DNA from 4 places in the Sinomonas terrae genome. Region 1 is predicted to be linked to each of the others. Evidence: riboswitches for the same ligand, from Rfam matches in the RefSeq annotation. Region 1 holds a riboswitch; each other region holds the start of a gene.
What was found. Region 1 has a riboswitch for S-adenosylmethionine ahead of L0M17_RS00190 (MFS transporter). Riboswitches for the same ligand answer to the same signal wherever they lie in the genome.

Region 1 (7,822 bases):
TCGTCTTCGGGCTCAAGCATCTCCCGCTGACTTGGGAGAATCTCAGTACTCGCCCTTGATCACGAAGAACGATCCCCGGATCACCCCGGCCAGCCTCGACTTCTGACGTGCAAACTTGAAGCTCGAGGCGAGTTCCTCGGGAACTTCCATGCCTTCCGAAAGCTTGAATCCTACTGCGCGCTTGGCCCCCTCTTCGATTCCGTACATCACGTTTATCGAAAGGCCGGATTCGTAGAAGACATAAGCCATGCGAAGGCCGTCAACCTCGAAAGAGGTCACTTCGAGAGGCCGGGAGGAGATGACGAGGTTGCGCTCGTCGAAAAGGATTCGGTTCACCCAGTCGAGGATTTCTGGCGCCTCGCTCGCGGGCGTGACGGTGAAAGCGTGATCGTACTTGTTCTTGTAATAGCGGGCCTCGTTGGCGCGCAGCCCGGCCAAGGCGTCGGCTACCGGGGATGATTCCAGCCCGACGGTGGAGACGTCCTTGAAATCCACGGTGTATGGCATTGTGCCCTCCTGATAATGATTCGTCGCACTCTTCACACTAGGTCCCGCGCCCCTGACCCGCTTCTCGATTCCTGATCGATTGGCACCAGAGCCGACCCATTCAGTCAGACGACCGTTGCCAGTCAGCCCACCGGCCCCGTCGTCACCATGACGTCCATGCGCCCGGCCTGCACGGTCTCGCCGTGTTGGTTGCGCAAGGTCAGCTGGCGCTCGACAATGCCGTACTGGCCTGAGCTCGTGGCCCGAGTCGACAGGATCTCGACCGTGCACGTAACCGTGTCGCCGATGAACACCGGTGCCGTGAATTGCCACTGGTCGATCCCCAACAAGGCGACGGCGCTCCCCTCGAAGACCCCCGTGCGGGCTATCAGGCCAAGGCAGAGCGAAGCGCCGAGCATGCCGTGAACAATGCGTTGGCCATACCGGGTGCTCTTGGCGAACTCCGCATCGGTATGCACTTGGTTGTTGTCGTTCGTCCACGCCGCGAATGACATGACGTCCGCTTCGGTGATCGTCCGTCCCGGCGTCACGAAGGTCTGACCGGCCTGTAGGTCGTCAAGATACAGGGGCATTGCTGGCAATTCCTTTCGTTAGGCCATTCATTTTCGCCCTCGGCCAGGGGAGGACCGTTCATGGACGCGCGGGCACCTTCTTCTGCCTGAGCCATGGGGGACCAGCGCACGTGGTGCCTAGAATGCGCTATGGCTAGGACCCGTTTGGCCGCCCGCGGCACTTTTGATGCGTCCGTGGCCGGCCGCTTTCCCGAGTTCGATGCGCTGAGCGGCGTCGCCCAGGTCCGCAGCGGCGAGGATCTCGTCTTCGAGGAGCAGTTCTTCGACACCGAGGACTTCCGCCTAGGCTCCCACGGCATCGTCCTCTACCGGCGAACGGGCGGACCTCGCGAGGGTTGGCACCTCGAGCTCCCCGACGGCCGCACCGCCGTCGAGCCCCTTGGATCGCACCAGTCGCCGCCCCCCTCCCTCACGGACGGCCTCCAGTTCTACCTGCGGGGCGAGCAGCTCGTGCGGAGCGCGGACGTGACGATCGTCCGGCGGGTCGCCCTGCTTCTTGCGGACGACGGCGGCGAGTTGGCGGAGGCGGCCGACGAGCACCACCGCGCGGAGCCGCTCATCGCGGACGGTGCTCCACGGGCTTGGCGGCTGTGGGACTACGAGGTGCGCGAGCCGGGCAACAAGCGGCTCGCGAAGGAGCTGTGCACCGCCTTCGCCGAATCGGGGGCGGAACCTGGCAGCCGGAGCAGTTCGCTTCTGACGCTCGCCGCCTCGGTCCCGCCACGCGGCCGAGAGGCGGAGCCTGAACAGCGCAGGCCGGGAAAGGTTCAGCGGGCGTTCGCGGACTATGTCGCGGAGCAGCTGGAGAAGTGGGAACGGCTCGATCCCGAGGTGCGCCTCGCAGCCCCCGACTCCGTCCACAATCTCCGCATCGCGACGCGCCGGCTGCGCTCGTGCCTCTCCGCGTTTCGGAAAGACCTGGACCCTGACTCGAGGCGGGCGATGCGCGACGAGCTCCAGTGGTTCGGTCGGGTCCTCGGGAGGGTGCGCGACGCCGAGATCATGCGCGAACGCCTGCGGGGGCGGGTGGGGAGCGAACGGTCCGAGCTGGTGTTCGGTCCGGTAAGGCGGTCCTTCGACGAGTCGCTGGGCGCTGAGCACGCCGAGGCGTCGCGAGAGCTCAGGGATGCTCTCGGCTCGGAGCGGTACTTCCGGCTCCTCGACGGCATCACGGACCTCGCCGCTACGGTCAGGGAGGCCGACGGAAAGTGGGAGACCAAGGCGACCGTCTCCGGCGTCGTGCGTCGCGATGCGAAGCGCCTCCGCGCCGCGGTGGAAGAAGCAAAGGGCGCCGAGGGCACGGAGAAGCACGACATCGCGCTCCACGACGTGCGGAAGGCCGCCAAACGCCTCCGGTACTCCGCTGAGGCAGCCGCACCATTCGGTGCGAAGAAGGCAGCGCGACTGGGCCGCCGCGCACGGAAGGTCCAGAAGGCGCTCGGCGAGCATCAGGATTCGATCGTTACCGCGGAGCTGGTCCGCAGGCTCGGGGTCGAGGCGTACGGGCGGGCTGAGAACGCCTTCACGTACGGTCGGCTCCACGCGAGGGAGCTCCAGCTCGCCGACGAGGCCGAGGCCCGCTACGACCGCATCCGTCGAAAGCTCCCGGCCAAGCTCGGCGGCGGGAAGGGGTGACCTGACCGTGGCGACAGTGCTCGTAACGGGCGGCTCCGGCTTCGTGGCCGCCCACGCCATAGTGCAGCTCCTCACCGCGGGCCACACCGTGCGGACGACGCTGCGCTCGCCGGACCGCCGGCCCATCGTCGAAAGGATGCTCGCAAACGCGGGAGCGCCCCACCAGGAGCGGGTCGCATATCTCACGGCGGACCTCAGGGCTGGCGGCGGCTGGGGCGAGGCCGCACGGGGGGCTGACTATGTGCTCCACGTCGCCTCTCCCTTCCCGAGCAGGCAGCCGAGGGACGAGAACGAGCTGATCGGACCTGCGCGCGACGGCGCGGGACGGGTTCTGCGGGCCGCGCGCGACGCCGGTGTGCAGCGCGTCGTGCTCACGTCGTCGTTCGCCGCGGTGGGCTACGGGCACCTCGACAGGCAGCACGTCTTTGACGAGAACGACTGGACGGACCCGAGCGCTCGCGGGATCAGCCCGTACGTCAAGTCGAAGACGATCGCCGAGCGGGCCGCGTGGGACTTCGTCGAACGCGAGGGCGGGATCGAACTCGCCGTCGTGAACCCGGTCGGGATCCTTGGGCCCGTCCTCGGCCCCCACCTATCGAGCTCCATCCGGATCATCTCGACTCTCCTGAGCGGCCAGCTCCCCGCCGCTCCGCCCATGTGGCTGAACATCGTCGACGTACGCGACGTCGCCGACCTCCACCTTCGGGCGATGACGGATCCCGAAGCTGCCGGCCAGCGCTTCCTCGCCGTCGCGGGTGAGCCGATCTCCTTCCACGAGATCGCGCTCACGTTGCGGGAGGCCCTCGGTCCGGCGGCCTCGAAGGTGACCACCCGCACGGCGCCGGCCTGGGTGTTCAAGGCGCTCGCCGTCGTCGTGCCTCCCGTTCGGGAGATTTCAGCGCAGCTCAACGTGGTTCGGGCTGCGAGCAATGAGAAGGCGCGCCGTGTGCTCGGCTGGGAACCGCGCTCGAACGAGGAGGCGGCCGTCGCGTGCGCGGAGAGCCTCCTGCGGCAGGGAATCGTCCGCACGCGATGAGCGAATCCGTGGACCGCCCGAACCTGCTCTTCATCCTCTCCGACGACCATGCTCCGCATGCCATCTCCGCCTACGGGAGCAGGGTCAACACGACGCCGGCCATCGATCGGATCGGCAGGGAGGGCGCGCTCCTCGGCTCGGTCTACTGCACGAATGCGATCTGCAGTCCCTCGCGCGCCACGATCCTCACGGGGACGTACAGCCACATCAATGGGGTGCCTGGGATCTTCGCGGAATTCGATTACCGAGTGCCCACGTTCGTCGACGTCCTCCACGATTCCGGGTATGCGACGGCGCTCTATGGCAAGTGGCATCTCGGGGAGTCCTCCGGCGCTCGGCCACGGGGTTTCGACGACTGGCTCGTCTTCCCCGGCCAGGGGGAGTACCTCGACCCCGTCATGATCGGGCCCGACGGCGAACGGCGGTTCACCGGGTACGCGACCGATCTCGTGACGGACCTCGCGCTCGACTGGCTCATCAACCGTGATCCGGGGCGCCCCTTCGCGCTCATGGTGCACCACAAGGCGCCCCACCGGCCCTGGATCCCGGACGAGCGGCACCGTGACCTGTTCCCGGTCGGCTCGATACCCGAGCCGGAGACGTTCGACGACGACCACGCGACCTTGGCGGAATGCGTTCGGTCTGTGCGGATGAGCATCGCCGACGATCTCACCGAGGAGGACGTCAAGGAGCCGACGCCGCCGGAGTTAGAGGGACCGGAGCACAGCGGGGAGCGGGCGCGGTGGAAGTACCAGCGGTACATGCGGGACTACCTCCAGTGCGTCCAGGCGCTCGACGACGGCGTCGGCCGCCTGCTCGAATACCTCGACGCACAGGGGCTCGCCGAGGACACGATCGTGGTGTACTGCTCGGATCAGGGCTTTTTCCTGGGCGACCACGGCTGGTTCGACAAGCGACTCATGTTCGAGCAGTCCCTCCAGATGCCTCTGCTCATGCGGTGGCCTGCCGAGATTCCGGCGGGGAGCAGGTGCGACGCGATCATCACGAACGCCGACTTCGCCGCGACGTTCCTCGACTTCTGCGGCCTCGATCCCGGCTCTGCCCTGCCCACTGCGCAGGGGCGCTCGTTCCGCCCGCTCCTGCGAGGCGAGCACGTGCCGGACTGGCCGGAGTCCATGTACTACCGCTACTGGGAGCATCGCGACCCGAGCCATCACGTCCCCGCGCACTACGGCGTCCGAACGCGCACGCACAAGCTGATCCACTACTACTGTGACGGCTTGGGCGTGCCGGGCGCCTCGCTCGAGCGGGAGCCGAGCGAGTGGGAGCTCTTCGACCTCGAGGCCGACCCTCACGAGCTCGTCAACGTGATCGCGGACCCGAGCAACGCGTCGGTGCTCGCGGAGCTCCGGGATGAGCTCGACCGACTGCAGGAGTTCTACGGGGATAGGCCATATGAGGGGCCGGAGACACCCAACCCAAAGTGGGGCGGCGCGTAAAAGCTCACCCCACCCCCGCCCCCGCTCTATCCGTTTCGGGTACGCCAACTCCCGCCCCTGGTCGTTTCGGGTACGCCAACTCGCGCCCGTGGTCGTTTCGGGTACGCCAACTCGCGCCCGTGGTCGTTTCGGGTACGCCAACTCCCGCCCCTGGTCGTTTCGGTACGCCAACTCCCGCCCGTGGTCGTTTCGGGTACGCCAACTCCCCATCTCGAAGGGCGAGGACGACGACGAAGCTCGCCACCCGTCGTCGTCGGTCCCCTCGATTTCAGGTAGGCGCAACCGAAAGGGGCGTGAGAAGGATTAGCTGTTCCCGAAAGGCCAAATGAGGGGAGTTGGCGCTCCCGAAAGGACCAAACGAGGGGGATATCTGTACCCGAAACGGCAAAAGAGGGGTGGTTTCTGTACCCGAAACGGGAGGGGGTGGGGGCGAGTGTGAAGCGCCGTTACATGGCAGTTGCCGCGGTTAACCGGTTTCTAGAAAACTGGCATCCAGAATCAAGAGTTCCGGTGACAAGCCCTGGCTGATCGGACGGCAACCCTCCTGCTGTAGTGGGGTGCTCCAGGTGAGGATTCGACGATGCCGGGTTCCGGCGTCGTAAGTATGGCGCCTGCGAGCCGCGGTGCCGCGACCGAGAAAGACCACCATGGCTACTCTGCTCCAGAGCGGGACCGTCCAGCTCGGCGAGACCCTGCGCGCCAAGCGGCGCGTCCTCTCCTCCGCATTCGTCGGGACCACGATCGAGTGGTACGACTTCTACCTCTACGGCACGGCGTCCGCACTCGTCTTCGGAAAGCAGTTCTTCCCGGGCGTGTCACCCGTCGTCGGCATCCTTGCCTCGTTCGCGACCTACGCCGTCGGCTTCATCGCCCGGCCGCTCGGCGGCGTCATCTCCGGCCACCTCGGCGACCGCATCGGGCGGAAGGCGCTGCTCGTGTGGTCGCTCCTCATCATGGGCGCGTCGTCGTTCTTCATCGGCCTCCTGCCGAACTACTCGGCCATCGGCCTGCTCGCCGTGGTCGGTCTCGTCACGCTCCGCCTCATCCAAGGCCTCTCCGCGGGAGCTGAGTGGGGTGGCTCCGCCCTCCTCTCGGTCGAGCACGCGCCGCCGGCCCGGCGCGGCCTCTTCGGATCGTTCACCCAAGTGGGTTCGGCGGCAGGGATGCTGCTCGCGACGGCGACCTTCGCCGTCATCCAAGGCGTGCTGACGTCCGAGCAGTTCCAGGCGTTCGGCTGGCGCATCCCGTTCCTGCTCTCCGGCGTGCTGGTGGCGATCGGGCTGTGGATCCGTCTCGGCGTCAAGGACGCGGAGGAGTTCACCGAGCTCCGCGAGAAGGAGCGCGTCGCGGAACACCCGGTCCGGCGGGCTCTGCGCGAGCATCCGCGTGGCATTTTCGTGACGATCGGCCTGCGCCTCGTCCAGCCCGCGCTCTACAGCCTCCTCACCGTCTACATGCTGGGCTACCTCAAGACCCGGCGCGGCGACACCGGCGAGGCCCTGACGGCCGTGCTCATCGTCTCCGCGGTCGGCCTCATCTCTGGACCGTTCTGGGGGTGGCTCTCCGACCGCATCGGCCGGCGCGGCATGGCTGTGGCGAGCGCGATCAGTATCGCCGTCTTCATCTGGCCGTTCTTCTGGTTCCTCGACCACGGCTCCCTCGCACTCCTCCCCATCGTGCTGCTGCTGCCCATGAACGTGCTGCATGACGCAATCTACGGACCGCAGGCGGCGTGGTTCGCCGAGCAGTTCCCGGTCGATCTCCGCTACAGCGGCGTCTCCTTCGGCTATCAGGCCGGCACGGTCCTCTCGGGCGGGATCACGCCGTTCGTCGCGGCGGCGCTGCTCGAGGCCGGAGGCGGCCAGCCGTGGCTCATCTGCGGCTTCTTCGTCCTGCTCGCGGCGCTCTCGACCGTTGCCGCGCTCGCTGCCAAGGACCCGGTTCGGACCGCTCGAAAGGAACTCCAGTGACCAAGCCCCTGCTCCTCAACGCCTTCGAGATGCTCGTGCCGGTGCACCAGTCGCCCGGGCTCTGGCGCCATCCCGACTCGCAGGCCAGCCGGTTCGCCGAACTCGGCTACTGGACGGACCTCGCTCGCACCCTCGAGGCCGGTGGGTTCCATGGCATCTTCTTCGCCGACGTGCTCGGCCAGTACGACGTCTATGGCGGCAGCGCCGACGAGGCCGTGCGCGGCGGAGTGCAGTATCCGACCCTGGACCCCCTGCTCATCGTCTCGGCGCTCGCCGCCGCAACGGAGCGGCTCGGCTTCGGTGTGACGGCCTCGGTCACGTACGAGCAGCCGTATCTCCTCGCCCGCAAGTTCGGCACGCTCGATCACCTCACGCAAGGCCGCATCGGCTGGAACATCGTGACCTCCTACCAGGAGTCAGCGGCGCGCAACCTCGGGCTCGGCCGCCAGCTCCCGCATGACGAGCGCTACGACCGCGCCGAGGAATTCATGGACGTCGTCTACAAGCTGTGGGAGGCATCGGCCGACGACGACGCGGTGCGGGCCGACGTCGAATCGAACGTTTTCGTCGACCCGGCTCGCGTACGCGGGATCGGGCACTCCGGCGCGGGCTACAGCGTCCCCGGGCCCGCACTCGTCGGGC
Region 2 (7,822 bases), 4.0 Mb from region 1:
GGCGCTGCTCGGCCTGACCGCCGTCGTCGGCGGGGTCATGCGGTCGCCGCTCACCGGCGTCGTCTTCACGCTCGAGCTGACCCACGCGTGGGCCGTCGCGCTCCCGCTGCTCATCACGTCCGTTGTCGCGTATGGGGTGTCCGTCCTGCTGCTGCGCCGCTCGGTCCTGACAGAGAAGATCGCCCGCCGCGGGCTCCACCTGACCCGCGATTACACGACCGACCCGCTTGAGACCTTCTTCTGCGAGGACATCATGCGCACGCCCGCAGTGCAGCTCCCGGAGGGCGCGCCGGTGCTCCATCCACGCGACACCGTGCGGCATGCGGCGTACGTCCTTGCGCGGTCCGGGGCAGCTGACGCTGCGGTGATGGACGACGCCGGTGCCTACCTTGGGCTGATCGGCCCCGCCGATCTGCTAGTCGCGCGATTGCACGACCTCACCGAGGCGACGGATCGGGACCGCACCCTGCGGTACCTCACGCGCCGGAGCAGCCCGAGGCTGTCCCCGCGCCCCCACGCCCACGCGGGCAGCTCCTCGCCGACGGCAAGCTGACCACTCGTCGGGAGGGATGTGGCCGCTCGTCGGTCGGGATGTGGCCGCTCGTCGGTGGGGATGTGGCCACTCGTCGGTCGGGAAGTGGCCACTCGTCGGGGGGATGTGGCCGCTCGTCGGGAGGGATCGGCGAGTGGGCACTTCTTACCCCACGAGTGGGCACTTCTTACCCCACGAGCGGCCAGATCCTGTCCCACGAGTGGCCAGATCCTGACCCACGAGTGGTCAGCGCGCCGCGAGGACCTTCTCGATCTCGGCGATGCACGGCTCGTTCTGCAGGCTCGTCGTGTCGCCGAGCGCGCTGCCCTCGAAGAGCTGCGTGAGCAGCCGGCGCATGATCTTCCCGGAGCGCGTCTTGGGGACGTCGGGAACGACGACGACGTCGCGCGGCTTCGCGATCGGCCCGATCTCCTTCGCGACGTGGGCGCGCAATGCATCCGCGACGGAGCCGTTCTCGCTCGTGGCGGCGTCGGCCGTGAGCACGACGAAGGCCGCGATGGCGTGCCCGGTCGTAGCGTCCGCGACAGGGCACACGCCCGCTTCGACGACGGCTGGATGCGAGACGAGCGCCGATTCGATCTCGATGGTCGACATGCGGTGGCCCGAGACGTTGAGCACGTCATCGGTGCGCCCGAGGATCCAGGTGTCGCCGTCGTCGTCGAACTTCGCCCCGTCGCCTGCGAGGAACCAGCCCTGCGCCGCGTACTTGCGCCAGTACGAGTCGAGGCAGCGGCGCGGGTTCCCCCAGACCGTCCGCGCCATCGCGGGTCCGCTCTCGGTGACCACGATGTTGCCCTGGACTCCGGGCGGGACGCGGGCGCCGTCGTCGTCCACGATGTCCGTAGCGAGCCCCGGCAGCGCCCTTGTAGCACACCCGGGCTTGAACGTCGCGTCGGTGGGCCGAGGTGATAGCACGGTTGCGCCAGTCTCGGACTGCCACCACGTGTCGACCATGGGGACGCCGCCGGCAACGTCCCCGCCGGAGTCGCGCCCCAGGTTCGAGCGAAGCCACCGCCACGCCTCCGGGTTCACGGCCTCGCCCACGGTGCCGAGCACCCGAATGGAGGAGAAGTCGTACTCGGCGGGCACGCCGTCCGGGAACCAGCCCATGAGCGAGCGCACCAAGGTCGGCGCCGTGTAGTAGCTCGTAACGCCGTACCGCTGGATGATCTCGAAATGCCGCCCCGGATGCGGAGTGTTGGGCGTGCCCTCGAAGATGACCTGCGTGAAACCGTTCGAGAGCGGGCCGTAGATCTCGTAGGTGTGGGCCGTGACCCAGGCGAGGTCGGCGGTGCACCAGTGGACGTCGGCGGCGCGGAGGGCCGGGTCGGGATTGGAGAACAGGAACTCGTGGCTCCACGACGCCTGCGTAAGGTAGCCGCCGGTCGTGTGGACGAGGCCCTTCGGCTTCCCCGTCGTCCCGGAGGTGTACATGATGAAGAGCGGGGTTTCGGCATCGAACGCCTCGGCCTCGTGCTCCGACGGCTGGGCGTCCACGAGCTCGTGCCACCACACGTCCCGCCCCGGCGTCCATGCGATGTCCGAGCCCGTGCGGCGGATCACGAGGACGTGCTCGATCGCGTTGTCCCTTGCCGCGGCACCCCCGCGGACGGCCGCGTCCGCATTGTCCTTGACGGGCACCGCTTGGCCGCGTCGGAATTGGCCGTCGGTGGTGACGAGCAGCTTCGCCCCCGTGTCCTCGACCCGGAACCGCAGCGCCTCCGCGGAAAAGCCGCCGAACACGAGCGAATGCACCGCGCCGATGCGCGCACAGGCGAGCGTGATCACCACCGTCTCGACGAGCACCGGGAGATAGACCACGACGCGATCCCCCTTCCGCACGCCCAGCGCTTCGAGCGCGTTGGCGGCCTGAGCCACGCGCCGCTCGAGGTCCGCATACGTCACGGTGAGCCGGTCGCCCCGCTCGCCCTCGAAGCACAGCGCGACCTTCTCGCCGCGGCCCGCCGCGACGTGCCGGTCCACGCAGTTCACGGCGGCGTTGAGCTTGCCGCCGTCGAACCACCGGATCTCGGGGGGAGTGCTCGCCCGGAGGTCGGCGGGAGTCCATGAATGCGCGGTGTGCCACGGCTCGGCCCACTCGAGTCGACGCGCGGCGTCCTCCCAGAAGGCGATGCGATCAGGGGTGGCAGCGGTCATGAGGGAACTCCTTGAAGGGTGGGATGCCTCCACTAAACGCCCGCCGCAGTCCAGCCGCCAAAGCCTCGCACGCAACAGAACGTCACGCAAAGTCACGGCTGGACGACCACTAAGTTGTGTGTCCGTGTTACGGACGCGCTTTACTGCCCAAAGAAGCGTTCCGTAGGCTGAATAACAGGATCAAGAGTCCCGGCGGAAAGCTCTGGCTGGCCGGGCGGCAACCCTCTCCCGTAGTGGGGTGCCCCAGATGAGGATCCGGTCGCGGCGAACGTCCGCGGCAAGTACGGCGCCCGGAAGCGGGTGTCCGGCCGATTGCTGGAGGAACGCCATGACCATCACATCCGTGGGCCAGGCCGTCACCGGGGCGGAACTTCGCCGCGCCATGGGGCATTGGGCCACGGGCATCTCGGTCATCACGACCCAGAGCGAAGGCACCTTGGCAGGCCTCGTGAGCAACTCGTTCACGTCGGTCAGCCTCGAGCCCGCCCTCGTCTCATGGGCCGTGGACAAGCGTTCGTCGTCATTCGATGTGTGGAACACGACCGACAACTTCGCCGTGCACATCCTGTCCGAGTCGGACCGCGAGCTCGTGCAGCGATTCGTGGCGAAGGGGACGGAGAAGTTTGCGGGACTGGCCTGGGAGCCGGGCGTGCTGGGCTCGCCCATCGTGGCCGCTGAGGTCCCGCGCATCGAGTGTCGGCTCTGGCAGCGGGTGGACGCGGGGGACCACGTGATCCTGATCGGCGAGGCAGTGAGCGTCTCGGATCCGGAGAGCTTCCGTCCCCTGACCAATCACGTCTACTGGGGCAAATAGCCCCACCGCCCGCAGCCGGGACGAGGGCGCCCTCGTCCCGGCGCGGAACGGCGTTGCCCGCGTGAGCTGCGTGCGCGACGCTTGATAGGTGAGCATTGATGTTCTTTCGCCGCTTCGCCGCCGTCTGAGCTTCACTTTCTCCGGCCAGTCGGAGGGCATCCCGGCGTGGGAGCTCGCGCTTGAGGACGGCGAGGACGCGGGCTACTTCGCGCCCGACTCCGTCACTTGGCGAGTGCACGGCGGCATGACCCCCATAATCGGCGGGATCCGCGCGCTCCTCACCCAGGCCCTGCATCCCGGGGTGCTCGCCGGCGTCGTCGACCATTCGTACTATCAGGACGAGCCGCTCGCGCGGATCGCGCACACCATCCGGTGGGTCTTCACGGTCACCTATGGCGACACGGCCGCGGCGCGCCGCGCCTGTGAGCACGTGCGGCGCCGGCACGAGCCGGTCGTGGGCCGGTACGTCGACGGCCGTGGGACGGAGCGGGACTACTCAGCGAACGATCCCGAGCTCCTCGCCTGGGTGCATCTTGCGTTCACGGACGCGTTCCTCGGAGCGTACGAATACGTCCATGGACCCCTGCCTGCCGGTTTGGCGGATCAGTACGTCCGCGAGTGGGCCGTGGCCGGCGAACTCATGGGAGTCGCGGAGCCGCCGCGGTCCGCGGCCGCCCTGCGTGAACAGTTAGCAGCGTACGACGACGGCGTGCGCCTCACCCACAGCGCGCACCTTGACGAGGTGGTCGGCTTTCTCCGGAACCTGCCGCTTGACCCGCTGCTCGTGGCCGGGTACCGCAGGCTTTTCGCCGCCGCCGTCGACTCTATGCCGGACCGCTCCCTCGAGCTGCTCGGCATGGACCGCTCGTCGCTGCGCCGGAGCCTGCTCCCGCCTCGGCAGGCCGCGCAGGTGACGCTCGGCGTCGTCGGCCTCGCGCTCGGCACCACCGGACCGAGCGAGGCCGCGGCCCGACGCCGTCTGGCCCGCCTCGGCGTCCTCTAACCCCTAGCTGTTTCGGGTACGCCAACTCACCGCCCTGGTTGTTTCGGGTACGCCAACTCACCGCCCTAGCTGTTTCGGGTACGCCAACTCCGCCCCGCAAGGGAAGAATGGCCGCATGTGGATCGCGTGGATCGAGTTCGACATCCTCCTCGGCGACGTGCACTCGCTCAAGGAGAAACGCGCCGTCGTCCGCCCCATCGTCGGCGAGCTCAGGCGGCGGTTCGAGGTCTCGGCCGCCGAGGTGGGCAGTCAGGATCTCCACAGACGGGCCTCGATCGGCGCCGCCCTGGTGTCGGCGGATCGCGCGCACGCTGTCGAGGTGCTCGACGCCGTCGAACGCTTCGTGGCAGGGCGCCCGGAGGTCGACCTCCTGAGCGCCCGCCGGAGGGAACTCCACAGCGAGGACTAAGGCCTCACCACAGGACCCCGTAGCCGAAGAAGAGCAGCACGAACTGGACGCAGCCAAGGACGAATCCGGCGATCGCCCGCCGGTTTGGGCTCCCGAGGGCAAGGCCGAGGATCCCGAGCACCATCGCCGCCGTCGCTCCTACGAGAAAGCCCCGCCTTTCGGACCGCGCCCGCCGCTACAGCGGGGGGAGAAGTCCAGAAGGCGGGGCATTTCAGCCTCGCATGGGTCTAGCCGAAGTACTTCGGCAGCGTTCCCTCGTGGGCCTCGCGGAGCTCAGCGATCGGCAGGTCGAAGAGGCCCTGCACCTCAAGGGAGGTCGCGAGGACGTCGACGACGCCGAGGCGCACCACCGGGAACTGGCGGGCGGCGGCCATGTCGTTGAAGCGCACCTCCTCCGAGCGGGGGACGGCGACGACGGCGCGCGCCTGCGACTCCGAGAACAGCGCGGTGAAGGCATCGATCCCGTCGCGCTCGCAGAGGTCATCGAGCGCCACGCGGGCGCCGACGCCGAAGCGCAGCACCATCTCGGACAGGGCTGCGGCGAGGCCTCCCTCGGAGAGATCGTGCGCGGAGTCGACCATGCCGTCGCGCGAGGCGTTGATGAGGATCGCCCCGAGCGTCTTCTCCGCTTCAAGATCGAGCTTCGGCGGGAGTCCGCCGAGGTGCCCGCGCAGGTTCGCGAACTCGGAGCCGTCGAGCTCGTCGCGCGTCGTCCCGAGGAGGTAGATCGCCTGACCGTCCGCGTTCTGCTGCCAGCCCGACGGCGTGCGGCGGGCGACGTCGTCGAACTTGCCCAGGACGCCGACCACCGGGGTGGGGTGGATCGCCGTCGTGCCCGTCTGGTTGTAGAGCGAGACGTTGCCGCCGGTGACAGGAATGCCGAGGGTTTGGCAGGCGTCGGCGAGGCCGCGCACAGCCTCGGCGAACTGCCACATGACCTCGGGGTCCTCGGGCGAGCCGAAGTTGAGGCAGTCGGTGACGGCCATGGGGACGGCGCCGGAGGTCGCGACGTTCCGGTACGACTCCGCAAGCGCGAGCTGCGCGCCGGTGTACGGATCGAGGTAGGCGTAGCGGCCGTTGGCGTCGGTCGAGATGGCGACGCCGAGCCCGGACTCCTCGTCGACGCGGATCACGCCGGCGTCGTCGGGGGAGGCGAGCGTCGTGTTGCCGCCCACGTAGCTGTCGTACTGCTTCGTGACCCAGGACTTGTCGCACATGTTCGGCGACGCCATGAGCTCGAGGATCGCGGCCTTGAGGTCATCACCGGAGGCGGGAAGCGACTTCGCGGCCTCCGACGCCCGGAACCCGTCCTTCTGGACGCCGTCGAGCCATTCTGGCCGATTGAACGGCCGGTTGTAGACCGGACCCTCGTGCGCAACGGTGCGGGGATCGACGTCGACAATCGTCTCGCCGTCCCACGTGATGACGAGACGGCCCGAGTCGGTGACCTCGCCGAGCCACGAGAACTCGACGTTCCACTTCTCCATGACCTTTTCGAACTCGGCCACGTTCTCCGGCGTCACGACCGCCATCATGCGTTCCTGCGACTCCGACATGAGGATCTCGCCCGGGGTCAGGGTGGGGTCGCGAAGGAGGACGTTCGTCAGCTCCACGCGCATGCCGCCGTCGCCGTTCGAGGCGAGCTCCGACGTCGCACATGAAATGCCGGCCGCGCCGAGGTCCTGGATGCCCTCGACGAGCGAGTGCTTGAAGAGCTCGAGGCAGCACTCGATGAGCACCTTCTCGGCGAACGGGTCGCCGACCTGGACGGCGGGGCGCTTCGACGGCTTCGTGTCGTCGAAGGATTCGGACGCCAGGACCGAGGCGCCGCCAATACCGTCGCCACCCGTGCGGGCGCCGAACAGCACGACGCGGTTACCCACGCCCGAGGCGTTCGCGAGGCGCAGGTCCTCGTGACGGAGGACGCCGACGGCGAGCGCGTTCACGAGCGGGTTCGCCTGGTACACCGAGTCGAAAACGACCTCGCCGCCAATGTTCGGCAGGCCGAGCGAGTTGCCGTAGCCGCCGATGCCCGAGACGATGCCGTGCACGAGGCGCGGCGTGTCCGGGTGATCGATCGCACCGAAACGCAGCGGGTCCATGACCGCCACGGGGCGCGCGCCCATCGAGATGATGTCGCGGACAATGCCGCCGATGCCCGTGGCCGCACCCTGGTATGGCTCGACGAACGACGGGTGGTTGTGGGACTCGACCTTGAACGTCACGGCCCAGCCGTCACCGAGGTTGGTCACACCGGCGTTCTCGCCGATGCCGACCATCATGTCCTTCTTCATCTCGTCGGTGAGCTTCTCGCCGAACTGGCGGAGGTGCACCTTCGAGGACTTGTAGGAGCAGTGCTCGCTCCACATGACCGAGTACATCGCGAGCTCGGCGGCGGTGGGGCGGCGGCCGAGGAGCTTGACGATCTCCTCGAACTCGTTCTGCTTGAGGCCGAGCTCGGCCCACGGCAGCTCGACGTTCGGCGTCTGGGCCGCGTGCTCGACCGTGTCGATGTTGAACTTGGGCGTGGTCTGCGTGCTCATTTTGCTTCCACCAGCTGGCTCAGGACGGACGCGAAGAAGCCGAGTCCGTCGGTGCTGTAGTGTCCGTCGGCGCCGAGGGGGGCGAAGCCGGGCTCGACGGCGTGCTCGGGGTGCGGCATGAGCCCGACGACGTTCCCCGCCGCGTTCGTGATGCCCGCGATCCCGCGGCGCGAGCCGTTCGGGTTCCAGCCGACGTAGCGGAACGCGACGCGGCCCTCGCCCTCGAGCTCGTCGAGCGTCTTCTCGTCCGCGACGTACTGGCCGTCCTGGTTCTTGAGGACCACGGTGATCTCCTGGCCCTCCTCGAACTGGTTGGTCCACGCCGTCCGGTTGTTCTCAACGC
Region 3 (7,822 bases), 1.4 Mb from region 1:
CGTTTAGGTGGCTTCGCCGCTCGTATGGGAGGATATTGAGGGCCTTCTGGGCCACATGTCACTGAGTCGGAAGGAGGCCACCTATGAGCAAGCGTGCACGCAAGCGCCGTGACCGCAAGAAGGGCGGCGCGAACCACGGGAAGCGTCCCAACGCCTGAGCAACCCGCAGGCTGCCCCGTCGGGACAGAATGCCTCGACGGGCACCCGTGGTGGTGCGGAAAGGGCCCGGAGCTCACGCTCCGGGCCCTTTCTTCGCTTCTTCGCTTAGTCCCTAGACCTCGGCGGCCTCGGCTCGGATCGAATGGATCTTCTCGAGAATGCTCGCCTTGAGCGCTGCCGGCGCCTGCTCGGCGCAGCTGCGCTTCATCGCGCTACGAATCATGCACTCGAGATTGTGCTCCTCGCGGCACTCCGTGCAGCCCTCAAGGTGCGCGCGGATCTCGGCGACGTCGGCAGCCGGAAGGGCGCCGTCAAGGTATTCGTAGAGCCGTTCGAGACGCGATTCGTCGCAGTCTCCGAGTCCCTGACAGTTGCTCATTGTTCCTTCTCCTGCTTCCTCGAGTCCGAGTCCACTCCCCCTGCCGACCGGGCGCCAGCAAAGCCGCGATCCGCGGCGTAGTCCGCAAGCCTGTCGCGGAGGAGCTTCCGCCCGCGATGGAGGCGCGACATGACCGTGCCGATCGGCGTGCCCATGATGTCCGAGATCTCCTTGTACGCGAAGCCTTCGACATCCGCGAAGTACACGGCGAGACGGAACTCCTCAGGGATCGACTGGAGCGCGTCCTTGACGTCCGAGTCCGGAAGATGGTCAAGCGCCTCCGCTTCGGCCGACCGCAGCCCCGTCGACGAATGGGATTCCGCGCGCGCCAGCTGCCAGTCCTCGACCGTGTCCGTCTGCGCCTGCTGCGGCTCGCGCTGGCGCTTCCGATACAGGTTGATGTACGTGTTCGTCAGGATCCTGTAGAGCCACGCCTTGAGGTTGGTGCCGGGCTTGTACTGGTGGAAGGCGGCAAACGCCTTGGCATACGCCTCCTGCACCAGGTCCTCGGCATCGGCTTGGTTCCGTGCCATCCGCATGGCAGCGGAGTACAGCCGGTCCACGTACTGCATGGCGTCGCGCTCGAAGCGTTCACGCCGCTCTTCGGGGGTTTCCTCGGCAGGACCCTTGCCAGCGGCAGAACCAGCAGCGGGCTCGTCGGGCTCGATGGAATCGACGGTGCTCATTGCGGTCCAGTCTACTGGCGGGGCGGGACGCGGTTGGTCCAAGACCAGCACGGGTTCTCCTTCTCCAGTTGGCGTGCTCGACTAAGGGGGCAACTCTGGGTAAAGGGAAAATATTCCCTGAAAGTGCAAGACTGGAGCAGCTGGAAAGCCTATCTAGCCAAGGAAATCCACGTAGGAGGCCCCATGTCGGTAGTTCGTTTCCTCGCTCGACCCCTGCTCGCTTCCTCGTTCATCGTCGCGGGCGTGGACAAGCTCAAGAACGCGGACGAGACGGCCGAGCAGCTCTCGCCCGTCCTGCGTCGCGCAGCCGACGCGCTCCCGGTGCGCGTCGAAGAGAAGACCCTTGCCCGTGCCGTGGGCGCGACCCAGTTGGGGGCGGGCCTGCTCTTCGCCTTCGGCAAGGCGCCGCGGCTCTCGGCGTCGGTGCTCGCCCTCACGAGCGCCCTCAACACCTTTGTCGAATGGCGGACGGCGGACATCGGCTCACAGGCGCTCCGTTCGGCCCGCCGCGGCCGACTCCTCCGCAACGTCTCACTCGTCGGCGGCGTCCTCCTCGCCTCGGTGGACACGGCAGGGAATCCCAGCCTCGCATGGCGTGCCCAGCATCTCGCGGCCGACGCGGCCAAGACCACGAAGGGCATGCGCGCCGACGCGGCGAAGGCTGCGCGCTCGGTGAGCTCCGACGCCGCGCGCACGACCAAGTCGGTACGCGCCGACGCGGCAAAGGCGGCCAAGGAGGCCGCGAAGAAGGCGCAGCACATGAAGGATGACGCGCTCAAGGCGGCGAAGAGCGCACGCGAGGACGCGGTCAAGGCTGCCCTCGCGGCCAAGGAGGACGCCTCCAAGGCAGCCAAGTCAGCGGCTCACCAGCTTTCCGCCGGCAGCTTCGCGTGAACGCTCCCGCCCCCTGGCCGGCGCCTTACGCGCGCCGGCCGGTGGACGCAACAGTGACCGTTCCGGGCTCGAAGTCGCTCACGAATCGGTACCTCATCCTCGCGGCCCTCGCGGACGGTCCGAGCAGGCTCCGCGCGCCCCTGCACTCGCGCGACTCGGCCCTCATGGTCGCCGCGCTGCGCACGCTCGGGGCGGGCGTGACGGAGGTGGCGGGCGACGGCGACTTCGGCCCTGACCTTGAGATCACCCCGATCCCGCCCGCCTCCCGAGGCTTCGCGGGGGCCGGTGGCCTCGGCACGGTAGCCGTAGACTGCGGACTCGCGGGCACCGTCATGCGCTTCGTACCGCCCCTCGCCGCGCTGTGCCGCGGGGAGATCGCGTTCGACGGCGACCCGCACGCGCGAGTCCGACCCATGGGACCCGTCATCGGCGCTCTGGAGGCACTCGGCGTCGAGCTCTCCTCGCCTGACGGACGGCGACCCACCTCGCTCCCCTTCACGGTCCACGGCACGGGCTCGGTGCCGGGGGGCCACATCGTGGTCGACGCGAGTGGCTCCAGCCAGTTCGTCTCCGCGCTCCTGCTCGCAGGCGCTCGCTTCGAAGAGGGCCTCCACCTCGAGCATGTCGGCAAACCGGTGCCGAGCCTCGACCACATTGCCATGACGGTGAGCGTCCTCCGGGAGCTCGGCGTCGAGGTCGACGATTCCGTCCCGAATCACTGGATCGTGAAGCCAGGTCCGATCCGGGCGTTCGACGTCCGAATCGAGCAGGACCTTTCGAACGCCGGCCCCTTCCTGGCTGCCGCGCTCGCGACCCGGGGCACTGTCCGAATCCCGAATTGGCCCGAGCACACGACGCAGGTTGGGGATTCCTGGCGCGAGATCCTCCCCAAGCTAGGCGCTCAGGTGCAGCTCGACGACGGCACGCTCACGGTGCGCGGCGGGGAACACATCACGGGCGCGGAACTCGCCGAGACGAGCGAACTCGCGCCGACCGTCGCCGCGTTGTGTGCCCTCGCCGAGACACCGTCCAGGCTCACCGGCATCGCGCACCTCCGCGGGCATGAGACGGATCGGCTTGCTGCTCTCGTTGCCGAAATCGTCCGACTCGGGGGCGACGCCGAAGAGACGGCCGACGGCCTCGTCATCCGCCCAGCCCGGCTCCATGGGGGCGTGGTGCGGAGCTACGCCGACCACCGCATGGCGACTGCGGGCGCCGTGTGGGGTCTCGCTGTCGAAGGCGTCGAGGTCGAGGACATCGGGACGACGTCCAAGACGATGCCAGAGTTCCCGCAGATGTGGGCGCGCATGCTCGGTCAGGGCACCGGGGAGCAGGAGCCTTCGGGTGACGCTCCGGCCCCTGGCGAGACGGTCAAGGCGCCCTAACCCGATGCCTGCCCGGGAGTGGGACGAGAGCGATGTCCGCATCCGTCCCAACAAGCGCGGTAGCCGCCCTCGGACGAAGGACCGGCCGAGCCACGACGATGCAGTGACCGGCCGCATCATCACCGTCGACCGGGGCCGCTACACAGCGGTGGTCGACGAGGACATGCCCGACGAACGGATCGTGATCGCGGCCCGGGCTCGCGAACTGCGCCGCACCGCCGTCGTCCCCGGCGACTTCGTGGGACTCGTCGGCGACGTGAGCGGGCGTCCGGACACTCTCGCGCGTCTCGTGCGCGTCCAGGATCGCCGCACCGTCCTCCGGCGAAGCGCGGACGACGACGATCCAGTCGAGCGTGTCGTCGTCGCCAACGCGGACCAACTCGTCATCGTCGTAGCAGCGGCCAATCCGGAGCCGCGCACCGGATTCATCGACCGAGCCCTCGTCGCCGCGTACGACGCCGGAATCGAACCCCTCCTCCTCGTCACGAAAGCGGACCTCCGGGACCCGGCCCCGCTGCTGGCGACCTACGATCTCCTGCCGCTCTCCGTCGTCGTTAGCCGCACGGCCGAAGAGCCGGAAGAGCCTGAACCTGCCGAGGACGACGCTGCAGGCGACGACGGCGAAGTTCAGGACGCCGGTGAGCCGAAGGTGCGTGGTGTGCGGCTTGACGATGACGCTGTCGCGCGACTGCGGGAAGAGCTCGACGGCAAGGTTACGGTGCTGCTCGGGCACTCGGGCGTCGGCAAGTCGACCATGGTCAACGCGCTCACAGGGGCGAGCCGCGCCACGGGCGGTGTCAACGCTGTGACGGGCAGAGGGCGGCACACGTCGTCGTCGGCATTGGCGCTCCGGCTCGAAGGAGCGCCGCCGGGGAGCTGGATCATCGACACGCCGGGCATCCGCTCCTTCGGGCTGGCGCATGTCGATCCCGATCGGATCCTGCATGCCTTCCCCGACCTCGAACCCGGAACCGAAGACTGCGCACGCGGCTGCCGCCACGATGCCAATGCTGTCGAGTGCGGCTTGGATGGATGGGTTGCGGGAGGAAACGCAGGTGCACAGGGACCGGCACGCCTCGCGTCGTTCCGGCGCCTGCTGGGAGCGAGTCCTCGGGACGAGGCCGCTGACGCCAAGGAGCTCGGCACACTCTGAGCCCGGTGCCTCCCACTTGGCGGGTGCGTGAGGCGATAGCGTGGATCCCATGACCCTTGCCGCCGAAGGCTACACCGACGATCTCCGTCTGGCCCACGTACTCGCCGATTCAGTCGATGCCCAGACGATGGACCGGTTCAAAGCCCTCGACCTGAAAGTCGAGACCAAGCCGGACCTCACGCCCGTCACGGATGCAGACCGAGCGGCGGAGGAAGCGATCCGTGGGCAGCTCGCACGGTCACGCCCGCGCGACGCAGTGATCGGCGAGGAGTTCGGCACAACCGGCCATGGAGCCCGCCGCTGGATCATCGACCCCATCGACGGGACGAAGAACTTCGTGCGAGGGGTGCCCGTCTGGGCCACGCTGATCGCTCTTGCTGACGGCGATGAGATTGTGGTCGGCGTCGTCAGCGCCCCTGCGCTCGGCCGCAGGTGGTGGGCGGCGAAGGGCGCCGGCGCGTACACGGGCCGTTCCCTCGCCGCGGCGACCCGGCTCAAGGTTTCGGACGTGGCCCGCATCGAAGACGCTTCGCTCTCCTACTCAAGCCTGTCCGGCTGGCGCGAACGTGGAAGCCTGGGCAATTTCCTCACCCTCACGGAGGATGTGTGGCGGACGCGCGCCTACGGCGACTTCTGGTCGTACTGCCTCGTTGCTGAAGGGGCGGTGGACATTGCTACCGAACCCGAACTCGCGCTCTACGACATGGCCGCCCTTGTGCCGATCGTCACGGAGGCGGGCGGACACTTCACGTCGCTCGAGGGCGTCGAGGGGCCTTGGGGCAGCAGTGCCCTCGCGACAAATGGGATCCTGCATTCGGACGCGCTGCGCCGCCTCAACCCGGAGCACGATGACCTCCTCAGCTCCTGAGGGCCCGACTCCTCAGTGCTGAGCCATCGCGGGCTCGCCGAGCAGCGGAGTCTTAACTCGCTGTAACACGCGACGACGGGCTGGAGCAGCGCGCCGTCGTCCTCTAGTCTCGTGGTCAGGTCACGAGTGCCAGCGCGAAGCCCCGGCTTGCTGGCCGGCAACCCTCCGACGCGGCGGGGTGCCCCGGGTGACGACCAGGCCAGTCCGGAGCGGACTTGGCAAGCGCGGCCCCCGCGAGGCGGGGCCCCGACCCTGAGGTGCACCATGAGCACACCCACCGTCGCTTCTCCGTCCCCCGCAAACCCGGTCCTTCCCGCAAACGCCATCATTCCCGCAGGATCCCCTGCGCCCGCGGCAGCCCATGGGGATGTGGACCTCCGCAACCCGCTCGCCGAGGTCGTCGGCGCGGAACTCCTCACTCCCCTTGTAGGAGGCGGGAGTACGCGGTATGTGAACCTCGACTACGCGGCATCGGCCCCGGCCCTCGCCGAGGTCGCGGCGCACCTCAACGAGGTGCTCCCGTTCTACGCGAGCGTTCACCGCGGCGCTGGCTACGCGTCCCAGGTCAGCACCTCGGTCTATGAGAACGCACGAAGGATCGTCCGTGAGTTCGTGGGCGGCCGGCCGGACGACGAGGTCATCTTCACCCGCAACACCACTGACTCGCTCAATCTCCTCGCCGGCTGCCTTCCCGCCGCGGGCGATGTCCTCTACCTCGACATCGAGCACCACGCGAACCTCCTACCGTGGCAGGGGCGGCCCCACCGGAGTGTCGTCGCCGCCCGCACGCTCGCGGAGACGCTCGAGCGCGTGAAAGCGTGGCTCAAGGCTAGTGAGATCAGTCTGGTCGCTGTGACGGGAGCCTCCAACATCACCGGCGAGATCCTGCCGATCGCCGAGCTTGCGGCGCTCGCCCATGAACACGGCGCCCGCATCCTGGTCGACGCAGCGCAGCTCGCGCCCCACCGCCGCATCGACATCGCTGCTGCGGACATCGACTATCTCGCATTCTCCGGTCACAAGCTCTACGCGCCCTTCGGCGCGGGCGTCCTCGTGGGCCGCCGCGATTGGCTCGACAACGGACGCCCCTACCTTGCGGGGGGCGGCGCCGTTCGCGAGGTCCGTCTGGATTCAGTGGCCTGGGCGGAGGGCCCTGCAAGGCACGAGGCCGGGTCCCCCAACGTGGTCGGAGCCGCGGCCCTCGCGAAGGCTGCACAGATCATCGAGGGCCTCGATGTGAAGTCCTGGTACCGACACGAGCAGCAGCTCCGTGACGCCCTCGTGGCGGGGCTCAGCGAGATCGAGGGGGTCACGGTGCACCGTCTCTTCGAGGACTCAGACCTCGGCGTCAGCGCGGCGTCGCGCGGGGCAGTCGGCATCGTCAACTTCTCAGTCGAAGGCCACGACGCCGGACTGACGGCCGCCTATCTCTCCGCCGAGCATGGCGTGGGCATCCGCGACGGGCGCTTCTGCGCGCATCCAGCCCTGCGCCGCCTCGGTCTTGCTTCAGGTTCCCTCCGTGCAAGCTTCGGTCTTGGCTCCCGGCTCGAGGATGTCGAAAGGCTTGTCACCGGTGTGCGTGGGCTTGTGGAGCGCGGCTTGGGTCTCGACTACGCGGTCGACGTCGGCCGCTGGGTCCCAGTGCCCGATTCGCGTCCATTCCCCGCATGGGCGCCCAACACCCCCGGGACTGCAGGCGCCGCCCCGTGCTCGGTCGAGGACTGAGAACGTCCCCTACGCCGACGTGCGGCTAGGCGTTTCCCGCGGGTAGATTCCTCTGCGGAGCATTCGGATCTCCGGGAGGAAGAAGGCATGGCTCGGGGCGGACCCAAGTTCGACGATCGACGACGGCGCGAGCTCGCAGAAGCGTTCATGGCCGGCGGGGAACACTACGAGAAGGTCCGGCCAGGCTACCCAGACGACGCCGTTGACTGGCTCGTGCCACCCGGCGCTCGCACCGCCGTCGACCTCGGCGCAGGCACCGGCAAGCTCTCGGGCCTGCTCTCAGCCCGCGGACTCGCGGTGACCGCCGTGGATCCGAGCCCGGACATGCTCGGCGAACTGCGCCGCCTGCATCCGGGAGTCCAGGCCGTCGTCGGCACAGCCGAGGCCACCGGCCTGCCGGATGCCTCGGCTGACCTTGTGGTTGCCGCGCAGGCATGGCACTGGTTCGATGCTCCGGCGGCAACGCGCGAAGTGGCGAGGCTCCTGAGGCCGGGGGGCCGCGTGGCTCTCGTCTGGAATCAGCTCGACACTTCGGTTCCGTGGGTGCACCGGCTCTCGCGCATCATGCACGCC
Region 4 (7,822 bases), 4.0 Mb from region 1:
GGAGATCATAGCGGGAGCCGCCGAGCGCGGCGCCGACGCCCTTCAGGATCTCGGCGCTGAAGGGTTCGAACCCTGCTACCAGAACCCCGATGACGCCGGTCTTACCGGAGCGCATGCTGCTCGCGACCAGGCTGGACTCATAACCGAGCGTGCGCGCAACCTCGAGGACGCGCTCCGTTGTCTCGACAGCCACGCCGTACCGGCCGTTGACCGCCTTGGACACCGTTGAGACCGAGACGCCAGCCGCTTTGGCCACGTCATGGATGGTGGGACGCGCCTTCATATGCCCCGAGCGTACGGGAAAGAAACCGTTTTCGAAAACGTTTGACGAGATTCGTCATGCTTGGAAAACTCAGGCCTCAGTCAAATTCCTTTCAATCGCGCCGCCGCCATTCTTCACTGAGGTACCCAGCAAGACCCGAACACAAAGGAGTATTCATTGGCTATTCGACGCTCGCTTCTCATCGGCGCACTGGGCCTGTCCGCCGCGCTCGCCACTCCCGCCGCCGCCATGGCAGCCTCCGGCCCCTCCGACGTCGCCGGTGCCTCGCAGCCGGGAGACTCGCTGCGGGCCCTCGGCGCCAACATCGGCCTGCGCATCGGTACTGCGGTCAACACCGACCAGCTCGGAAGCAACCCGGCCTACACGAGCATCACCGACAGTCAGTTCTCCACGGTGACGCCGGAGAACGTCATGAAATGGCAACTCGTCGAACCCACGCAGGGCACTTACGACTGGAGCGCAGCCGACCGGCTCGTGGCCTCCGCCGAGGCCAACCACCAGCTGGTTCGCGGGCACACGCTCGTCTGGTACAACCAGCTTCCCGACTGGCTCACGGCCGCGGCTCCGAGCATGAGCCCGGATCAGCTGAGAAGCATCCTCCACAAGCACATCACCGATGAAGTGACCCATTTCAAGGGAAAGATTTGGCAATGGGACGTGGTCAACGAAGCATTCAACGACGACGGAACGCTGCGCAATACAATCTGGCTCCAGAAGCTTGGCCCCGGCTACATTGCTGACGCCTTCCGGTGGGCCCACGAAGCGGACCCGCAGGCCAAACTCTTCTACAACGACTACAACATCGAATTCACGGGCGCAAAGAGCAACGCCGTCTACGCGTTCGTCAAGAACCTTCAGGCGCAGGGCGTCCCGATCGACGGGGTCGGCTTCCAGACCCACCTGGACACGCAGTACCCGCTCCCCGATCTGAAGAACAACCTCCAGCGCTTCGCGGACCTCGGCCTCGACGTGGCGGAGACCGAGGTCGACGTTCGCACCACGCTCCCCGTCACCGCAACGGAGCAGTCGGCGCAAGTGGCCGGATACTCCCAGACTCTGCAGGCGTGCATAGCGGTGAGGGCCTGCATCTCCTACACCGTCTGGGGCTTCAGTGACGCGTACTCGTGGGTTCCCGGGGTCTTCCAAGGAGAGGGCGCTGCGGACATCTACGACGAGAACCTCCAGCCCAAGCCCGAGTACTACGCCCTCCAGCAAGACCTCGCCCTAGCCACGGGCGCACCGCATAGGACTGGCCGGGGCGCCGGTCAAGACTGACAATCGCCGAGACAGGAGCATGATGATCAACAGGTTGGTCCGCCATGGAGCCGCAGTGGTCGGCGCGGCCGCGGCCTTGGCCGTTCCCTTGCTCGTCGCGCCGCCCGCGCTGGCCAGCGTGAGCGGGGCGCTGCCCGCAGGGACCCAGTTCTATACCCCGCCCATCCCCGACGGCGCGCAGTCACAGATCGCCCAGCTCACGAGCAGCGGCGACAAGGCGGATGCAGCGCTGATCAGCGACGAGGTGAACACGCCTCAGGCCGTATGGTTCACAGGCGGGACCCCGACCCAGGTGCAGCAGCAGGTCCGCCAGGTGGCCCAGCAGGCGGCGGGCAAGAAGACCGTGCCCACGCTCGTGGCCTACAATGTCCCGGGCCGTGACTGCTCGCAGTACTCGGCCGGAGGCGCCGGCAGCGATGCGGCGTATCATGCCTGGGCCGACGGCTTCGCGGCCGGATTGACGAAGGACCAGAAGGTGATCGTCGTCGTCGAGCCTGACGGCCTCGCCAACCTGCCCGCGGACTGTCCCTCGGCGTACGCGAACCCCGGAAGCTACCCGAACCCAGCACCGGGAACGGCCACCGCCGGCCGCATCGCCGACATCAAGTACGCGGCACAGGCGGTGGCAGCCGCCGATCCGTCCGCGCTCGTCTACCTCGATGCCGGACACAGCGCATGGCACAGCGTGGGTGACATCACCAGGCGCCTCGAGGACGCCGGCGTCGGCGCTATCCAGGGCTTCTCCCTGAACACCTCGAACTACCAGTGGACCCCGAACCTCTCTCAGTACGGCACGTGGATCTCCGACTGCATCGCCTACACGACGAAGGTTGCTTCCGGCGACTTCGGCAGCTGCGGTGACCAGTATTGGAGCGGCGGGCCAGCGAACCAATGGCAGGGCACGGCCCTGAGCGCGGCGAAGCAGTGGAGCGACACGGCAGCCGACGCCGACGCGAACACTTCGGGCATCAACAGCCGCTACGCCCAAGAGCTCGCTGGCACTGTGCCCACGGCCCACTTCGTGGTTGACACGAGCCGGAACGGGCAAGGCCCTTGGACCCCGCCTGCAGGAAAGTACGCGGGGGACCCCCAGACCTGGTGCAATCCGCCGGGCGCGGGCCTCGGCGCTCGCCCCGCCGCGTCTCCGGAACCATCCGCGTTCCCGCTGCTGGATGCGTACCTCTGGGTGAAGACGCCGGGACAGTCGGACGGCCAGTGCAACCGCAGTGTCCCGGGAAGCACGACCGACCCGGAGTGGGGTGGTATCACCGATCCCGCGGCGGGAGCCTGGTTCCCGCAGCAGGCCCTCGAGCTGGCGCGCAAGGCCGTGCCCGCGCTGTAGCCGCCCGCGGCTTCCGGCAGCACCTTCCCAGCGGCGGTGCCGCGCCCTTCCCGGGTGCGGCGCCGCCGTCGTGCGCGGCGAAAGGCTAGGCGAGGACCTGACGTTTGCTCGAGATGACGCCTGTGTTGAAGCCCGCGAGGTGCAGCCCGCCGTGGAAGCGCGCGTGCTCGATCTTGACGCAGCGGTCCATGACCACGTTCATCCCCGCGGCCTCGGCGTCCGCCGCGACCCCTTCGTGCCACGAGCCGAGCTGGAGCCAGATCGTCTTCGCGCCCACAGACTTGGCCTCCTCGAGGACGCCGGGGAGGTCGTCGTGCTTGCGGAACACCTCGACGAGGTCCGGGGTCTCCGGGAGCTCGGCGAGCGAGGGGTAGACGGGCTGGCCGAGGATCGTCTTCACTACCGGGTTCACGAAGTACACGCGGTACTTGGTCGAGGAGAGCAGGTACGTCGCGACGAAGTAGCTCGCCCGGCTCGGCTTGTCCGAGGCCCCGACGATCGCTATGACCTTCGTCTCCCGCAGGATCCTCAGGCGCTCCGGCGCTGTGGGCCCCACCCAGGTGCGTTGGCTGACGGCGGTGCTCATTTCGCTGCTCCCTTCGAAGAGGCGACGGCGCGGCCTTGGACGCTGGGCAGGGAGCAGGCCTCGCCGTCGTACGTCGGGGCGGCGAACTCTTCTTCCAAGCCGGCGATCTGCGAAGCCTCCAGGGCCTGGTCGAGGTCCCAGATGATGTCCTCGACGTCCTCGAGCCCCACCGAGAGCCGGATCAGGTCCTCCGGCACGCCCGCCGCGGCGAGCTGCTCTGAGGAGAGCTGCTGGTGCGTCGTCGAACCGGGGTGAAGGACGAGCGTCCGCGCGTCGCCGATGTTCGCGAGGTGGCTCGCGATCTGGAGCGCCTCGATGAACTTGGCACCGGCCGCGCGCCCGCCCTTGACCCCGAAGCTGAACACGGAGCCGACGCCGAGCGGCAGAAGCTCTTTCGCGCGCTCGTGCTGCGGGTGCGACGGCAGGCCCGCGAAGTTCACGTACGTGACGCGAGGATCCGCGGCGAGCCATTCCGCGACGCGCTGCGCGTTCGCGAGGTGCGCGTCCATGCGCTGAGGGAGCGTCTCGACGCCCTGCAGGAGCTGGAACGCCGACTGTGCGGGGAGCGAGGGCCCGATGTCGCGGAGCTGCTCGGAGCGGAGCTTCGTGAGGAAGCCGTACTCGCCGAAGTTGCCCCACCATGAGACGTTGCCGTAGCTCGGCACGGGCTCGGTCATCGAGGGGAACTTCCCGTTGCCCCAGTTGAACGTCCCGCTCTCGACGACGACGCCGCCCAGAGTGGTGCCGTGGCCGCCGAGGAACTTGGTCGCGGAGTGGATCACGATGTCCGCGCCGTGTTCGATCGGCCGGAGGAGGTACGGGGGAGTGAGCGTCGAGTCGACCACGAGGGGGATGCCGTGCTCGTGGGCGACGGCGGCGAGCCCGGGAAGGTCCGCGATGTCGCCTGACGGGTTCGCGACGATCTCCGTGTAGATCGCCTTCGTGTTCTCGCGTAGCGCGGCCTTGAAGTCCGCGGCCTCCGTGCTGTCCACGAACGTTGTGTCGACGCCGAAGCGCCGGAGGGTCACGTCGAGCTGCGTGATCGTGCCGCCGTAGAGCTTCGACGACGCCACGATGTGGTCGCCCGCCTGGGCGAGCGCGGCGAACGTGATGAACTCGGCGGCCATGCCCGACGACGTCGCGACCGCGCCGATGCCGCCCTCGAGGGACGCGACGCGCTCCTCGAAGGCAGCGACGGTGGGGTTGCCGATGCGCGAGTAGATGTTGCCGTACTTCTGCAGCGCGAAGAGGTTCGCGGCGTCGTCGGTGTCCTTGAAGACGAACGACGTCGACTGGTAGATCGGGACCGCCCGCGCCCCGTGCTCCGCGTCCGGCGTTCCGCCGGCGTGCAGGGCCCGGGTGCGGAAGCCGAATTGACGCTCGGCCATCAGGCGCCTGCTCCGGCGAGGTTCGAACCGGTGAGCTCCCGCACGGCGTCGAAGTTCGTCACGGGGAGGAGCTCGGTGTTGAGCTCCGTGCCGTTCTTGCGGGCGAGGTCCGCCTCGAGCTCGCGCACGATCGGGAGCACGTCCCGGCCGAACGCCTCGACCTCCTCCTGGAAGTGCAGGTAGCACGTGAGGAGCAGGTTCACACCGATCTTCTTGTACTCGACGATCCTCTCGGCGATCTGCTCGGGCGTGCCGATGAGCTTCGTGCGGAAGCCGTCGTTGTACTGGACGAGGTCCTCGAACGTCGAGTCCTCCCACATGCCCTTGCCGTCCTTCGTGGACTGGCCGGCCTCCTTGACGGCGGCGGCGAAGCCCTCGACCGCGGGGCGGTGCGCCTTCGCGACGATCTCGCGGAGGGTCTCGTGGGCTTCCTTCTCCGTGTCGCGGGCGATCACGAAGCCGTTGAGGCCGAACCGCGGGGCGGCGGGGGCCCTGCGGCCTTCCTCCGCGGCGGCGAGGACGCCGGCGATGTTGGCCTTGAAGCCCTCGATGTCGCGGCCGTTGGAGAAGTACCAGTCGGCGGTGCGGCCTGCTGCTGCCTGAGCCGCCGTCGAGTTGCCGCCGAAGAAGATCTCCGGGTGCGGGCGACCTTCAACGCTCACCGGCGCAGGGTTCAGCGTGAAGTTGTTGATGTTGTAGTACTTGCCCGACTGCGAGTAGCCCTGCTCGGTCCACAGGCCGCGGAGCACGTTGATGAACTCCTCGGTGCGGACGTAGCGCTCGTCGTGCTCGAGCCATTCGAGGCCGAAGTTCACGAACTCGTCCTTGAGCCAGCCCGAGACGATGTTCACGGCCGCGCGGCCGCCCGAGAGGTGGTCTGCGGTGATGATGAACTTCGCGAGCACGCCGGGGTGCCACATGCCGGGGTGCACGGCCGCGATGACCTTGAGCCGCTCGGTCGCGCCGAGGAGCGCAAGCGAGAACGACGTGGCCTCGTGCTGCTTGTCCGCGCCGTAGCTCGCGGCGTAACGGGTCTGGGTGAGGGCGTACTCGAAGCCCGCGTTCTCGGCGATGCGTGCGAGGGTGCGGTTGTAGTCGAACTCCCAGTTGGTGCGCTGTTCGATCGTGGAGACCACAAGGCCTCCCGAGACGTTGGGCACCCAGTACGCGAACTTGAGGGGGGTCTCGAAATCAATGACGTGGTCGGACACGGCTGCGCTCCTTAACTCGGGCGCGACGCGAGCGGGGGACACTCACCATCGCTTCTGGCGGTAGCACCTTTGGCTCGTCGATTTGGTGACGACGGTTGGCCAGGGTTGCTGCGGCGTCACAGATCCAGATCTCTCAGCCGCTCGGGATGGGTCACTGTGATTCTGCTCGCGGGCGCCGTAACGGTGCAAATTATTTCGTCATAGAGGATGCCGACTTGCATTCGCCGAAGCTTCTTCGGTTGGAGGGGCCTCGCTGGGCGGAGCCCCGCTGGGCGTCGGGGGCCTCGATGGGCGGGCCTGGGGCCGACCGGGCGGCTCCGAGGCCGGGGGGCGCCAACGGGCAGCGGGGAGCACCGACGTCGGGGTCCGCTTGGTCGCCAGGGCCCCGTACGTAATCCCCCGCTCGTCGACGTAATCCGACGCTCGTCGTCCGGCCGGCCTACAGCTCGCGCCGTCACCTCCGCAGGGTGCCCCTGCAAGCTTGCGCCGTCACCTCCGCAGGGTGCGCCTGCAAGCTTGCGCCGTCACCTTCGCAGGGTGCGCCTGCAAGCTTGCGCCGTCACCTTCGCAGGGTGCGCCTCCGCAGGGTTCGGGTGGGCGGGGTCAGATTCCGACCGGCTTCGACGGCGCAATCGAGCCACGGTCGGCGTGTCGGGGGCGGGCTCGCCGAGGAAGGGCTTCAATCCTGGTCGGGAACGGACGGCCTGGGTGCCAAGGGGTGGGGTCGACGGCGGTGAGCGGACGACGATGGGCTGGCGTAGGAGCTTGCGCCGTCACCTTCGCAGGGTGCGCCTCCGCGTTCGGGCTGGCGGGCGCAGATTCCGACCGGCTTCGACGGCGCGATCGAGCCGGGGTCGGCGTGTCGGGGCGGGCGCGCCGAGGAAGGGCTTCAATCCCGGTCGAGAACGAGGGCCGGGGTGCCAAGGGGGTGGGGTCGACGGCGGTGAGCGGACGACGGGCTGGCGTAGGAGCTTGCGCCGTCACCTTCGCAGGGTGCGCCTCCGCGTTCGGGCTGGCGGGCGCAGATTCCGACCGGCTTCGACGGCGCGATCGAGCCGGGGTCGGCGTGTCGGGGGCGGGCGCGCCGAGGAAGGGCTTCAATCCCGGTCGGGAACGAGGGCCGGGGTGCCAAGGGGGTGGGGTCGACGGCGGTGAGCGGACGACGGCGGCTGGCGTGGAAGCTTGCGCCGTCACCTCCGCGGGGTGCGCCTCCGCAGGGTCCGGGTGGGTGGGCGTCAGATTCCGGCCGGCTTCGACGACGCGATCCAGCCACGGTCGGCGCGTCGTGGGCGGGCGCGCCGATGAAGGGCTTCAATCCCGGTCGGGAACGGACGTCCTGGGTGCCAAGGGGATGGGGGCGACGGCCGTGAGCGGAGGACGGCGGTCGGCCCGGACGAGCGGTCGACGGCGGTGCCCGCCCGTCGTCGTCCGCTTGCTTTGGGCGAGGCGTCGGGTGCCGTGCAAGCTTGCGCCGTCACCTCCGCGGGGTTCGCCTCCGCAGGGTTCGGGTGGGCAGGCGTGAGATTCCGACCGGCTTCGACGGCGCGATCGAGCCAGGGTCGGCGTGTCGGGGGCGGGCGCGCCGAGGAAGGGCTTCAACCCCGGTCGGGAACGGACGGCCGGGGTGCCGGGATGGGGGTGACGGTGGCTGGCGTCGGGGCGTCCGGGCGAGCCCGGGTGAGTGTCGGGGCGTCTGGGCGAGCCCGGGTGAGTGGTGCGGCGTCTGGGCGAGCCCGA

Region 2: linked by a shared signal. The riboswitch ahead of L0M17_RS18525 (flavin reductase family protein) and the one ahead of L0M17_RS00190 (MFS transporter) in region 1 are both predicted to bind S-adenosylmethionine.
Region 3: linked by a shared signal. The riboswitch ahead of L0M17_RS06850 (aminotransferase class V-fold PLP-dependent enzyme) and the one ahead of L0M17_RS00190 (MFS transporter) in region 1 are both predicted to bind S-adenosylmethionine.
Region 4: linked by a shared signal. The riboswitch ahead of sfnG (dimethylsulfone monooxygenase SfnG) and the one ahead of L0M17_RS00190 (MFS transporter) in region 1 are both predicted to bind S-adenosylmethionine.

The regions. Positions count from the first base shown of each region.
Region 1 is NZ_JAKZBV010000001.1:38,807-46,628, forward strand. It holds gene L0M17_RS00160 (cytochrome P450) at 1-59, shown strand, start outside; gene L0M17_RS00165 (DUF8821 family protein) at 43-507, opposite strand; gene L0M17_RS00170 (MaoC/PaaZ C-terminal domain-containing protein) at 630-1,079, opposite strand; gene L0M17_RS00175 (CYTH and CHAD domain-containing protein) at 1,209-2,714, shown strand; gene L0M17_RS00180 (SDR family oxidoreductase) at 2,722-3,750, shown strand; gene L0M17_RS00185 (sulfatase family protein) at 3,747-5,210, shown strand; SAM riboswitch class IV at 5,707-5,821, shown strand; gene L0M17_RS00190 (MFS transporter) at 5,858-7,180, shown strand; gene L0M17_RS00195 (LLM class flavin-dependent oxidoreductase) at 7,177-7,822, shown strand, end outside.
Region 2 is NZ_JAKZBV010000001.1:4,000,791-4,008,612, reverse strand. It holds gene L0M17_RS18535 (chloride channel protein) at 1-553, shown strand, start outside; gene acs (acetate--CoA ligase) at 779-2,743, opposite strand; SAM riboswitch class IV at 2,889-3,000, shown strand; gene L0M17_RS18525 (flavin reductase family protein) at 3,039-3,524, shown strand; gene L0M17_RS18520 (oxygenase MpaB family protein) at 3,613-4,527, shown strand; gene L0M17_RS18515 (DUF503 domain-containing protein) at 4,643-4,936, shown strand; gene purL (phosphoribosylformylglycinamidine synthase subunit PurL) at 5,164-7,479, opposite strand; gene purQ (phosphoribosylformylglycinamidine synthase subunit PurQ) at 7,476-7,822, opposite strand, start outside.
Region 3 is NZ_JAKZBV010000001.1:1,475,490-1,483,311, reverse strand. It holds gene L0M17_RS22890 (50S ribosomal protein bL37) at 84-158, shown strand; gene rsrA (mycothiol system anti-sigma-R factor) at 272-538, opposite strand; gene L0M17_RS06875 (sigma-70 family RNA polymerase sigma factor) at 535-1,224, opposite strand; partial or broken gene L0M17_RS06870 (DoxX family protein) at 1,408-1,884, shown strand; gene aroA (3-phosphoshikimate 1-carboxyvinyltransferase) at 2,115-3,503, shown strand; gene rsgA (ribosome small subunit-dependent GTPase A) at 3,508-4,656, shown strand; gene hisN (histidinol-phosphatase) at 4,706-5,524, shown strand; SAM riboswitch class IV at 5,643-5,755, shown strand; gene L0M17_RS06850 (aminotransferase class V-fold PLP-dependent enzyme) at 5,789-7,249, shown strand; gene L0M17_RS06845 (class I SAM-dependent methyltransferase) at 7,337-7,822, shown strand, end outside.
Region 4 is NZ_JAKZBV010000001.1:4,010,289-4,018,110, reverse strand. It holds gene L0M17_RS18570 (LacI family DNA-binding transcriptional regulator) at 1-283, opposite strand, end outside; gene L0M17_RS18565 (endo-1,4-beta-xylanase) at 440-1,558, shown strand; gene L0M17_RS18560 (glycoside hydrolase family 6 protein) at 1,578-2,900, shown strand; gene L0M17_RS18555 (CoA-binding protein) at 2,986-3,486, opposite strand; gene L0M17_RS18550 (O-acetylhomoserine aminocarboxypropyltransferase/cysteine synthase family protein) at 3,483-4,874, opposite strand; gene sfnG (dimethylsulfone monooxygenase SfnG) at 4,874-6,085, opposite strand; SAM riboswitch class I at 6,128-6,238, opposite strand.